DNA from 2 places in the Yinghuangia sp. YIM S10712 genome. Region 2 is predicted to be linked to the other one. Evidence: predicted binding sites of a transcription regulator. Region 2 holds the regulator's gene; the other holds the start of a gene.

Region 1 (4,305 bases), on a different contig from region 2:
CGCCGGGTCCAGCACCTCCAGCAGCGCCGCCGTCGGGTCGCCGCGGTAGTCGGAGCCCACCTTGTCGATCTCGTCGAGCAGGACCACGGGGTTCATGGTCCCCGCCTCCTTGATCGCCCGCACGACCCGGCCCGGCAGCGCGCCGACGTACGTCCGCCGGTGCCCTCGGATCTCCGCCTCGTCGCGCACACCACCGAGGGCGACACGCACGAAGCTGCGGCCCATGGCCCGCGCGACGGACTCGCCCAGCGACGTCTTGCCGACGCCGGGCGGACCGACGAGGGCCAGCACCGCGCCGCTGCGACGACCGCCGACGACCCCGAGGCCGCGCTCCTCGCGGCGCTTGCGGACCGCGAGGTATTCGACGATGCGCTCCTTGACGTCGTCGAGACCCGCGTGGTCCGCGTCGAGGACCGCCCGCGCACCGGCGATGTCGTACGCGTCCTCGGTGCGCTCGTTCCACGGCATTTCCAGGACCGTGTCGAGCCAGGTGCGGATCCAGCCGCTCTCCGGGGACGCCTCCGAGGCATGCTCCAGCTTGTCGACCTCCTTCAAGGCCGCCTGGAGCACCTTCTCCGGCAGGTCCGCCGCCTCGACGCGCGCCCGGTAGTCTTCCTCCTCGCTTCCGGGCGTGCCGTTGAGCTCGCCCAGCTCCTTGCGGATCGCGGCGAGCTGCTGCTTGAGCAGGAACTCGCGCTGCGTCTTCTCCATGCCTTCCTGGACGTCCTTGCGGATCGTCTCCGCGACGTCCAGCTCGGCGAGGTGGTCGCGCGTCCAGCCGACGACCTTCTCCAGACGCTCGGTCAGGTCGGTCGTCTGCAACAGCTCGATCTTCTGGGACTGCGACAGGTACGGCGCGTACCCTGCGTTGTCCGACAGCTCGGACGGGTCCTCGATCTGCTGGACGAAGTCGACCACCTGCCACGCGCCGCGCTTGCCCAGGATCGTCGTCACCAGGGCGCGGTACTCGCGTGCCAGTTCCTCGGCCCGCTCGTCCGGCTTGCCCTCCTCGACCAGTGTCGCCTCGACCCACAGGGCCGCGCCGGGGCCGGTCGTCCCGGTGCCGATCCGCACACGGGCGGTGCCGCGCACGACAACCGCGGACTCACCGCTCGGCAACCGCCCGATCTGCTCGACGACGCCGAGCGTGCCGATCGCCGGATAGTGCCCTTCGTCCCGCGGCACCAACAGCACGCGGGCCTTGCCCTTCCCCGCCCGGATCCCCGGCAGCGCCCGCGCGGCATCCACCGCGGCGCGCGTCTCCGCGTCATCCAGCTCCAGCGGCACCGCCATCCCCGGCAGCACCACGATGTCGTCGAGGGGCAGGACCGGAAGAGTCAGGATGCCGGAGGTCGTGTCGCTCATGGTGGCTCCCTCGGAGTCGGTTCTGTTCCGTACGTTGCGCTGACCACACTCAAGAAAGGAGAGCCCCGGAACATTCCCAGGGCAAGTTGTGATCGCTCAGAGCGAACAAAGGCCTCGCAACGAGTCACCGGTGCAGCCACCGACACCCGGTCACGTCAGGCCATGAGCACTCCCGCCCCCACACCCGACCCGAGATCCATCGAACCGCCGCGGACGGGTTCCTCTACCGTCCGCCACCCGGACGACGGGGAACCCCCGAGAACGCACCCGCCGGGGTCCCGGATGCCGGTTAACGTGTGGACCGCGCACACCCTTGTCGGTATAACGTCAGAACTCATGACGAGCCATCAGCATCCGGACCCCGTCAGCCCGACCCTGCACGAATTACTCCAACGCGGCCACGGTCGCGGGGCGTTGCGTGCCACGGCCGAGGATGCCGGCCTGGTCTTCGACTGCGTGGCACACGACCGGCGCGTCGACTGGCAGGTCGAGCAACGGGCCGTCTACTTCGCCCGGTTGATCCGCGATCTCGGCCTTCCCGTACGGCCGCTGGCGGACATCCTGCACGCCCACGACGCCGCCGACGTACCGGACGACGGCACCAGGGCCGCGGGGGACCCTTACGAGAACGACGACTTCGCGGTCTTCTGCCTGGCCCTGGACATCCTGAGCGCACTCGGGTCCAGCGGATCGGCGGAAGCCGTGAGGGTGTTGCGCGATTTCGTGCACAGCGGCGAGCGCTGGATCGAGGCGCTTGAGGACATCGCCGCCGACTGGCCGCGCGACCTGTGGGACGACCTCGCCGACGTCGCCCGCGCCCGCGCCGGCGAGATCGCCCCCGGGGCCGTCTTCGCGACCATGTCGCCGTGGCGTGAATGGCGTTCGGAACACCCGTGGGTGGCCGAACTGCTGGAAAAACTGGATCCGCACGACGACGAGGAATTCGCCGCCGGCCCCGCGGACGGCACACTCGAAGGCCCTTCCGGCTCACCTGTCACGCCGGTTTCTCCCCGCACTCCGCTGTCCTCGGTGGCCCGCGAGGCCGAGGAGCCGGAATCCGCGTACACCGCCCGGCTGCGCGACCTGTGGCTCACCCTCCCCCACTCCCCCGCCCGCGCCGGGGTGCTCCGCGCGCTGCTGGCCCGGCACGCGGCGGAACAACCCGGCTGGCTGGCCGAGTTCGTACACGAGGCGCTGTGGGACAGCGAAGACGAGGTACGCCTTCTCGGCGTCCGCCACGCCGACTTCCACGCCCCGGACACCCGGGAACGCCTGGCGGTGCTCGCCGACGACCCGATCGAGGACGAAGCCGTACGCGCCGCCGCCCGGCGCCGGCTCGCCCCCTGACCGCCTCCGGCACCGCCACGGGGCGGGCCGGTGCGCACGGGCGAACGTACGCGATCAGCCCCTGTCGCCCCTCTTCCCGCCGCCGCGCCCGAACAACTTGCGCGGCGCCGTCGCGTTCTTGTCCGCGATCCACTCGGCCGTCGACGGGTCGCGGCGCTGGTCGGCTTCGCCTGGGCCGTTGCGCCAGGCCGCGCCGCCGGCGAGCTCTTCGGATTCTGCCTCCACGTCGCGGTCGGTCCGCACGGGTGCGGCGGCCGGGTCGGCGGTTGCGGCGTCGGCGGAGCGGACCATGCCGACGATCCGGCGGCCGGTGATTCCGAGGCTCAGCATGCTGAGGCCGTCGAACAGCAGGGCCAGCGAGATGAAGGTGCCGATGACGTAGCGGCTGCTGCTGGGCCATTCCGCGAGAACCAGGCAGCCCAGGCCGATGTCGACCACGCCGACGACGATCGTCCACGTCATGCGCGCGGACATGCTCGCGATGCCGCCCACGACACGGAACAGGCCGGCGGTCAGCAGCAGGAGCGCGACGAAGAGGGTCAGTGCGGCGGCGGCCACCTCGGGGCGGCGCAGCAGCACGACACCGGCGGCGATGTTCAGCGCGGCGACGGCGACGGTCAGCCAGAAGGCACCCGCCTCCTTGCGTGACTGGATCGCCTGGAAGAGGCCGACGATTCCGCCGACGAGGAGCAGCCAGGCGAACAACACCATCGTGGTGATCGTCGCGAGGCCGACGTACACGAGCCCGACGATTCCGCCGATGATCAGGATGATCCCGAGGAAGACGAGGAACCCGAAACCGAAGCCGCCTTTGCCCTGGGTCGCCTCGGGCCCCGCCGCTCCGGCGTGCCGTGGTCCGGCGCCGCTTTTCCTGCCCATGGCCGTCGCTCCTTGAGGTCGGTTCGCGGCCCGGTACGCGCGTGGGCGGCCAAGGTGGGACGGCAGGGCCGCCGAGCCGCCGGTTGCCGGGTCCGTGCGGTCTGCGCTTACCCGGTCAGACGCATGGATACCGCTGCTTTGCCCCTCAAGGAGTCTCGGTATTCCGGGCTTCCGGCCTCATGTGCGCTCCCCGGCTTCGGCGATGTCTCGGGACGGCGTGTGCCGTCAGCGTGCGGGTCCCGGCGGGAGTGCCGCGGGGCCGGGGCCCGGGCGGGCCGAGGACGCGGACGGGAGCGCGGCGCGCGGGATGGGCGTGGGGATGCGGTGCTGCTCGATGATGGGGCCTGCCGGATCCGGCAGGCCGAGGAAGTGGCGGCGCAGCCGGTGCTTTTCGACACGCTGGTTGGGCGTGCGGGGCATGTGGACGACGACCCGTATGTGGGCGGGGCGCATGTAGGGCGGCAGGGATTGCGCGCACCACCCGTGCAGGGCGGCGGGGTCGAGCAGGCGGCCGTGGTCCGATTCGACGTAAAGGACCACCTCGTCGTCCGGGCGGCCGGGGGCGGGGACGCCGAAGACCGCGCAGACGGCGATGTCCGGGTGCTGGTTGACGAGGTCTTCGATGTGGTACGCGGAGATGTTCTCGCCCCGCATGCGGATGCGGTCCTGGACGCGGTCGACGAAGCGGAGCAGGCCGTCCTCGGCGTCGCGTAC
Region 2 (4,305 bases):
GCGTGACGGAGGGGACGCACGGCTTCCCCGAGGAGCCGGTGATCCGCGACAAGCGACGAATCGACCCACAGACCGGTGAAGTCCGTGCCACCGCTGCGGAAGGGGCCGCCCGCGAGGACGGCCCCGACGCGGGCGGCGCCGGTAACGGTGCCCCGGCCTCGTCCGAATTCGAGGACGTGCGCAGCCAGTTGGCCGAGCGCACGCTCGATCTCCAAAGGTTGCAGGCGGAGTACTCGAACTACCGCAAGCGTGTCGAGCGCGACCGGCAGACGGCCGGCGAGCTGGCGCTCGTCAAGGTGCTGACCGACCTTCTCCCGGTGCTCGACGACATCGGCCGCGCCCGCGACCACGGCGAACTCTCCGGCGGCTTCAAGTCCGTCGCCGAGTCGCTGGAGTCGACGGTCGCCAAGATGGGGCTCCAGAGCTTCGGCAAGAAGGGCGAGCCCTTCGACCCGATGGTCCACGAGGCGCTGCTGCACAGCTACGCGCCGGACGTCACCGAGCCGACCTGCGTCGAAATCCTCCAGCCCGGCTACCAGTTCCGCGAGCGGGTCATCCGTCCCGCACGCGTCGCGGTCGCCGAGCCGGCGGAGGCCACCGAGGCCCCGGCTTCGGAATCGGACAACAACTGACCATGCGACCGGCCGGACAGAAGGGAGGCGGGACGCCGTGAGTACCAAGGACTACCTCGAAAAGGACTTCTACAAGGTCCTCGGTGTCCCGAAGGACGCCGGCGCGGCGGAGATCAAGAAGGCCTACCGCAAGCTCGCCCGCGAGTACCACCCCGACGCCAACAAGGGGGACGTCGCGGCGGAGGAGCGGTTCAAGGAGATCTCCGAGGCCTACGACGTGCTCGCCGACGAGAAGCGGCGCAAGGAGTACGACGAGGCGCGCACGCTGTTCGGCAACGGCGGCTTCCGTCCGCAAGGCGGTGCGGGCGGGGCCGGCGCCTTCCCCTTCGACCTCGGCGACCTCTTCGGAGGCGCGGGGGCCGGCCAACAACCGGGGGGCGCAAGCGGTTTGGGTGACCTCTTCGGTGGGCTCTTCGGCCGGGCCGGGGCGCGGCAGGCACCGCCGCGCCGCGGCCAGGACGTCGAGTCCGAGGTCACCCTCAACTTCACCGACGCGGTGGACGGGGCCACCGTGCCGATCCGCCTGACCAGTTCGGAGCCGTGCCGCCACTGCAACGGCACGGGCGCCGCCGCGGGAACCATGCCGCGGACGTGCCCGACGTGCAGTGGCACCGGCCAGACCAGCCGCAACCAGGGCGGGTTCGCCTTCTCCGAGCCGTGCCGCGACTGCAAGGGCCGCGGGCTGATCGTCGACGACCCGTGCATCGTGTGCCACGGCAGCGGGCGCGGGAAGAGCGCGCGCACGATGCAGGTCCGTGTGCCCGCGGGGGTGCAGGACGGCCAGCGCATACGCCTGAAGGGCAAGGGCGCGCCGGGCGAACGCGGCGGTCCGGCCGGTGACTTGTACGTGGTTGTCCATGTGCGTCCGCATCAGGTCTTCGGCCGCAAGGCCGACAATCTGACAGTCACGGTTCCGGTAACGTTCCCCGAGGCCGTTCTCGGGGCAGAAGTGGCGGTACCGACGCTGGGTGGGGCACCGGTGACACTCAAGCTCCCGTCCGGCACGAAGAACGGCGCGACCCTGCGCGTGCGGGGCCGTGGCGCGGCCCGCAAGGACGGCACCCGCGGCGACCTGCTGGTCACCGTCGAGGTGACGGTCCCCAAGGACCTGGACGCGAAGGCGCTGGAGGCGCTGGAGGCGTACCGGGCGGCGACCGCGTCGCAGGACCCGCGTGCGAACCTCATGGAAGCGGCGAAGGGAGCGTGACATGAGAGCGGACAGAGGCGTCCCCGGGGGCACCGGCCCCCTCTCCGGGGCGGGACCGTACGAACTGAGCGACCTCACCCCGGTGTACGTCATCTCGGTCGCGGCCCAACTGTCCGGCCTCCACCCGCAGACGCTGCGGCAGTACGACCGGCTCGGCCTGGTCTCCCCGGACCGCACGGCCGGGCGCGGTCGCCGCTACTCCGCGCGCGACATCGTGCTGCTGCGCGAGGTGCAGCGGCTCTCCCAGGAGGAGGGCATCAACCTCGCCGGCATCAAGCGCATCCTCGAACTGGAGAACCACGTCGAGGCGTTGCGCATGCGCGTCGCCGAGTTGGAGGCCGCGGCTGCCGAAGCGGGCGCGGCCCAGGCACAACGCGAGGCCGCGGTGCACGCGTCCTACCGCCGTGACCTCGTCCGCGTACAGCCCCAGGCATCCGCACTCGTGGTGTGGCGCCCGAAGCGGGGGCGTGCGGAGTAGCGACGGAAGAATTTCGGTGGCCTCGTTCCCGGGTGGGACGGGGCCACTTTCACGTCAGGGACCGCGATCGGGGAGCAGGAGCACGGTCCACCTTGTCCGTGCCTGGGAAGCCGCCGAAAACCCGTACACGCGCCGGGAGCACGTCGCATCGAACGAGCGTCCACGTCGTTCGTACGAGCCATGGTGCCGTGTAGAGGGCTCACACGACCGCGTCACTCCTGCGCGGTCGCGACGCCACATGCGGCGTCGCGTACGTCGGGGTCCGGGTGTGCGCGCAGGGTGCTGACCAGGGCTCGCCATTCGGCGGGCCATCCGCTTTCGGGGCCGACCGCGCGGATCAGGGCGAGGGCGAAGAAGCCTGTTGCCGCTGTGCCCTCTGCGGTCAACTCCGTTGCGGTCGGCAGGAGTTGATGCGGCGTCATGCCATGTGCGGGATCGTCCGCGCGGGCCGCGAGGCGTTCGCTTGCGCGGAACGCCAGGACGGGACGGTCCCCGCACCGCTGCGCGAGGTCGCGGAGATCTGCGGTCACCGCGTCGCTCGGGGCATGGCCCAGGGGGACGGCTTCGGCGAGCAGCAGCACGCCTTCGTGGGTCAGCCCGTGCCGGTCCGTCAGCCGCCGGGCGAGTGTGCGGACGGCGGCACCCGCGACATGGGGGCTGTTGCGTGCCCAGGAGCGGGCCATGCGAACGAGGTAGGCGAGGCGTTGCGCGGCGGGGCGGTCGCGGTCGGCGCCGGCGTTCGTGCCTTCGCCTGCGGCCGTCGACGCCAGTGCGTCGATGGTGCCGGCGTAGGCTTCGCCGCCGAATCCGTCGGTGTACAGGGCGTGTACGGCGTTCGCGGCGTCCTTCCAGCCGTCGCGCACGGTCAGATCGCGTACCACGGTGTGGAGTTGCGTCACATGGTCCGGTGCCCAGCCCGCCCAGACCGGGAACCGCCGGTACGCCGCTCGGCGCGTCTCGGCGTCCGGGTGTGCGCACAGTGCGGCGACCACGGCGGCGAACCGCGCCCGATGGCTTTCCGCCACCCCCAGGGGATGCGTCGACAGCAGCGCCACCGCGACGTCACGCGGAGCGGTGGCCGCCTGCACCGACAATTGCCACGCGCGCGGCCGGTCGAGCCTGGACAACACCGCGCCGATCGCGGCGCGCAGCACATCGGGATGGACGTCGTCGCTGATGACGGCATCGGCAACGCGTTCCACGCCGTCCGTTACGGCCCGGGCCACCAGCAGTCGCACAGCCTCCTTGCGGGCGGTTACTTTCATGCTTCGGGAGACGGCAACCGCGCTCAGTTCCGGCCCGAGCCGACTCGGCGGCACGTAGCGCGTCACGCGGCTTGCGGCGTACACGGCCGCATGGGCGTCGTCGGTGTTGGCGCGGGCCAAGAGCAGCGACAAAGACGCGGCATGCCGCTCGACGCGCGCGAGACTGCCGAGTGCGGCGGCGCGCACGAGGGGGTCGTCGGAGTCGACGTGTCGCAGTACGGCGGGACGGCCTGCTTCCGGGACGAGTGCGAGGCTGCGAAGCCAGTCGGCGCGTTCGTCGGAGGGGAACTCGTCGTGGGCGATGAGCTCGCCCAGAAGCCGGGCGTATGCCTCGCGCTGCCGGGGCACCCAGCGGCTCGACGCGGCGGCGATCCAGGGCACCCAGTCCTCGGGGCCGGAGTCGTCTTCCTCGTCGTCCAGGTCGTGGTCCGGATCGTGGTCCAGGTCGTCGTCTGAGTCCTCGTCGTCTCCGTCGTCGGGATCCTGGGGGGTGAAGCGTCCGGGCGGTGTAGCGCCGGTGAGGAACGGGTCGAGAAGGTCCGTACGGCGCCACGCCACGGCGTTCTGCACGCAGTCGAACGTGATCGTGGACGGGTCGGCCGCCAGGACCTCCGCGACCCGGGCGTCACGTCGGCGCGGATCGGCGAGCCAAAGCTCGGCCGCAAGCTGGACGGTGTAGCTGTCGCCGTGCCGCACCGCCTCGCCGAGCACCTCCTGCAAGGC

Evidence for each region. The regulator HspR, encoded in region 2, represses chaperone genes until heat shock. The targets are predictions, from matches to a motif close to TTGAGNNNNNNNNNCTCAA.
Region 1: a site for HspR is predicted at 1,400-1,418, ahead of lon (endopeptidase La). Genes of this name have one in related genera too.

Annotation. Positions count from the first base shown of each region.
Region 1 is NZ_JBPKBI010000011.1:43,560-47,864, reverse strand. Features, by position in the region: gene lon (endopeptidase La) at 1-1,365, opposite strand, end outside; gene ACRX5W_RS21575 (hypothetical protein) at 1,702-2,712, shown strand; gene ACRX5W_RS21570 (HdeD family acid-resistance protein) at 2,767-3,591, opposite strand; gene ACRX5W_RS21565 (AMP-binding protein) at 3,817-4,305, opposite strand, start outside.
Region 2 is NZ_JBPKBI010000001.1:206,719-211,023, forward strand. Features, by position in the region: gene dnaK (molecular chaperone DnaK) at 1-6, shown strand, start outside; gene grpE (nucleotide exchange factor GrpE) at 3-632, shown strand; gene dnaJ (molecular chaperone DnaJ) at 670-1,839, shown strand; gene ACRX5W_RS01050 (heat shock protein transcriptional repressor HspR) at 1,841-2,317, shown strand; gene ACRX5W_RS01055 (hypothetical protein) at 2,530-4,305, opposite strand, start outside.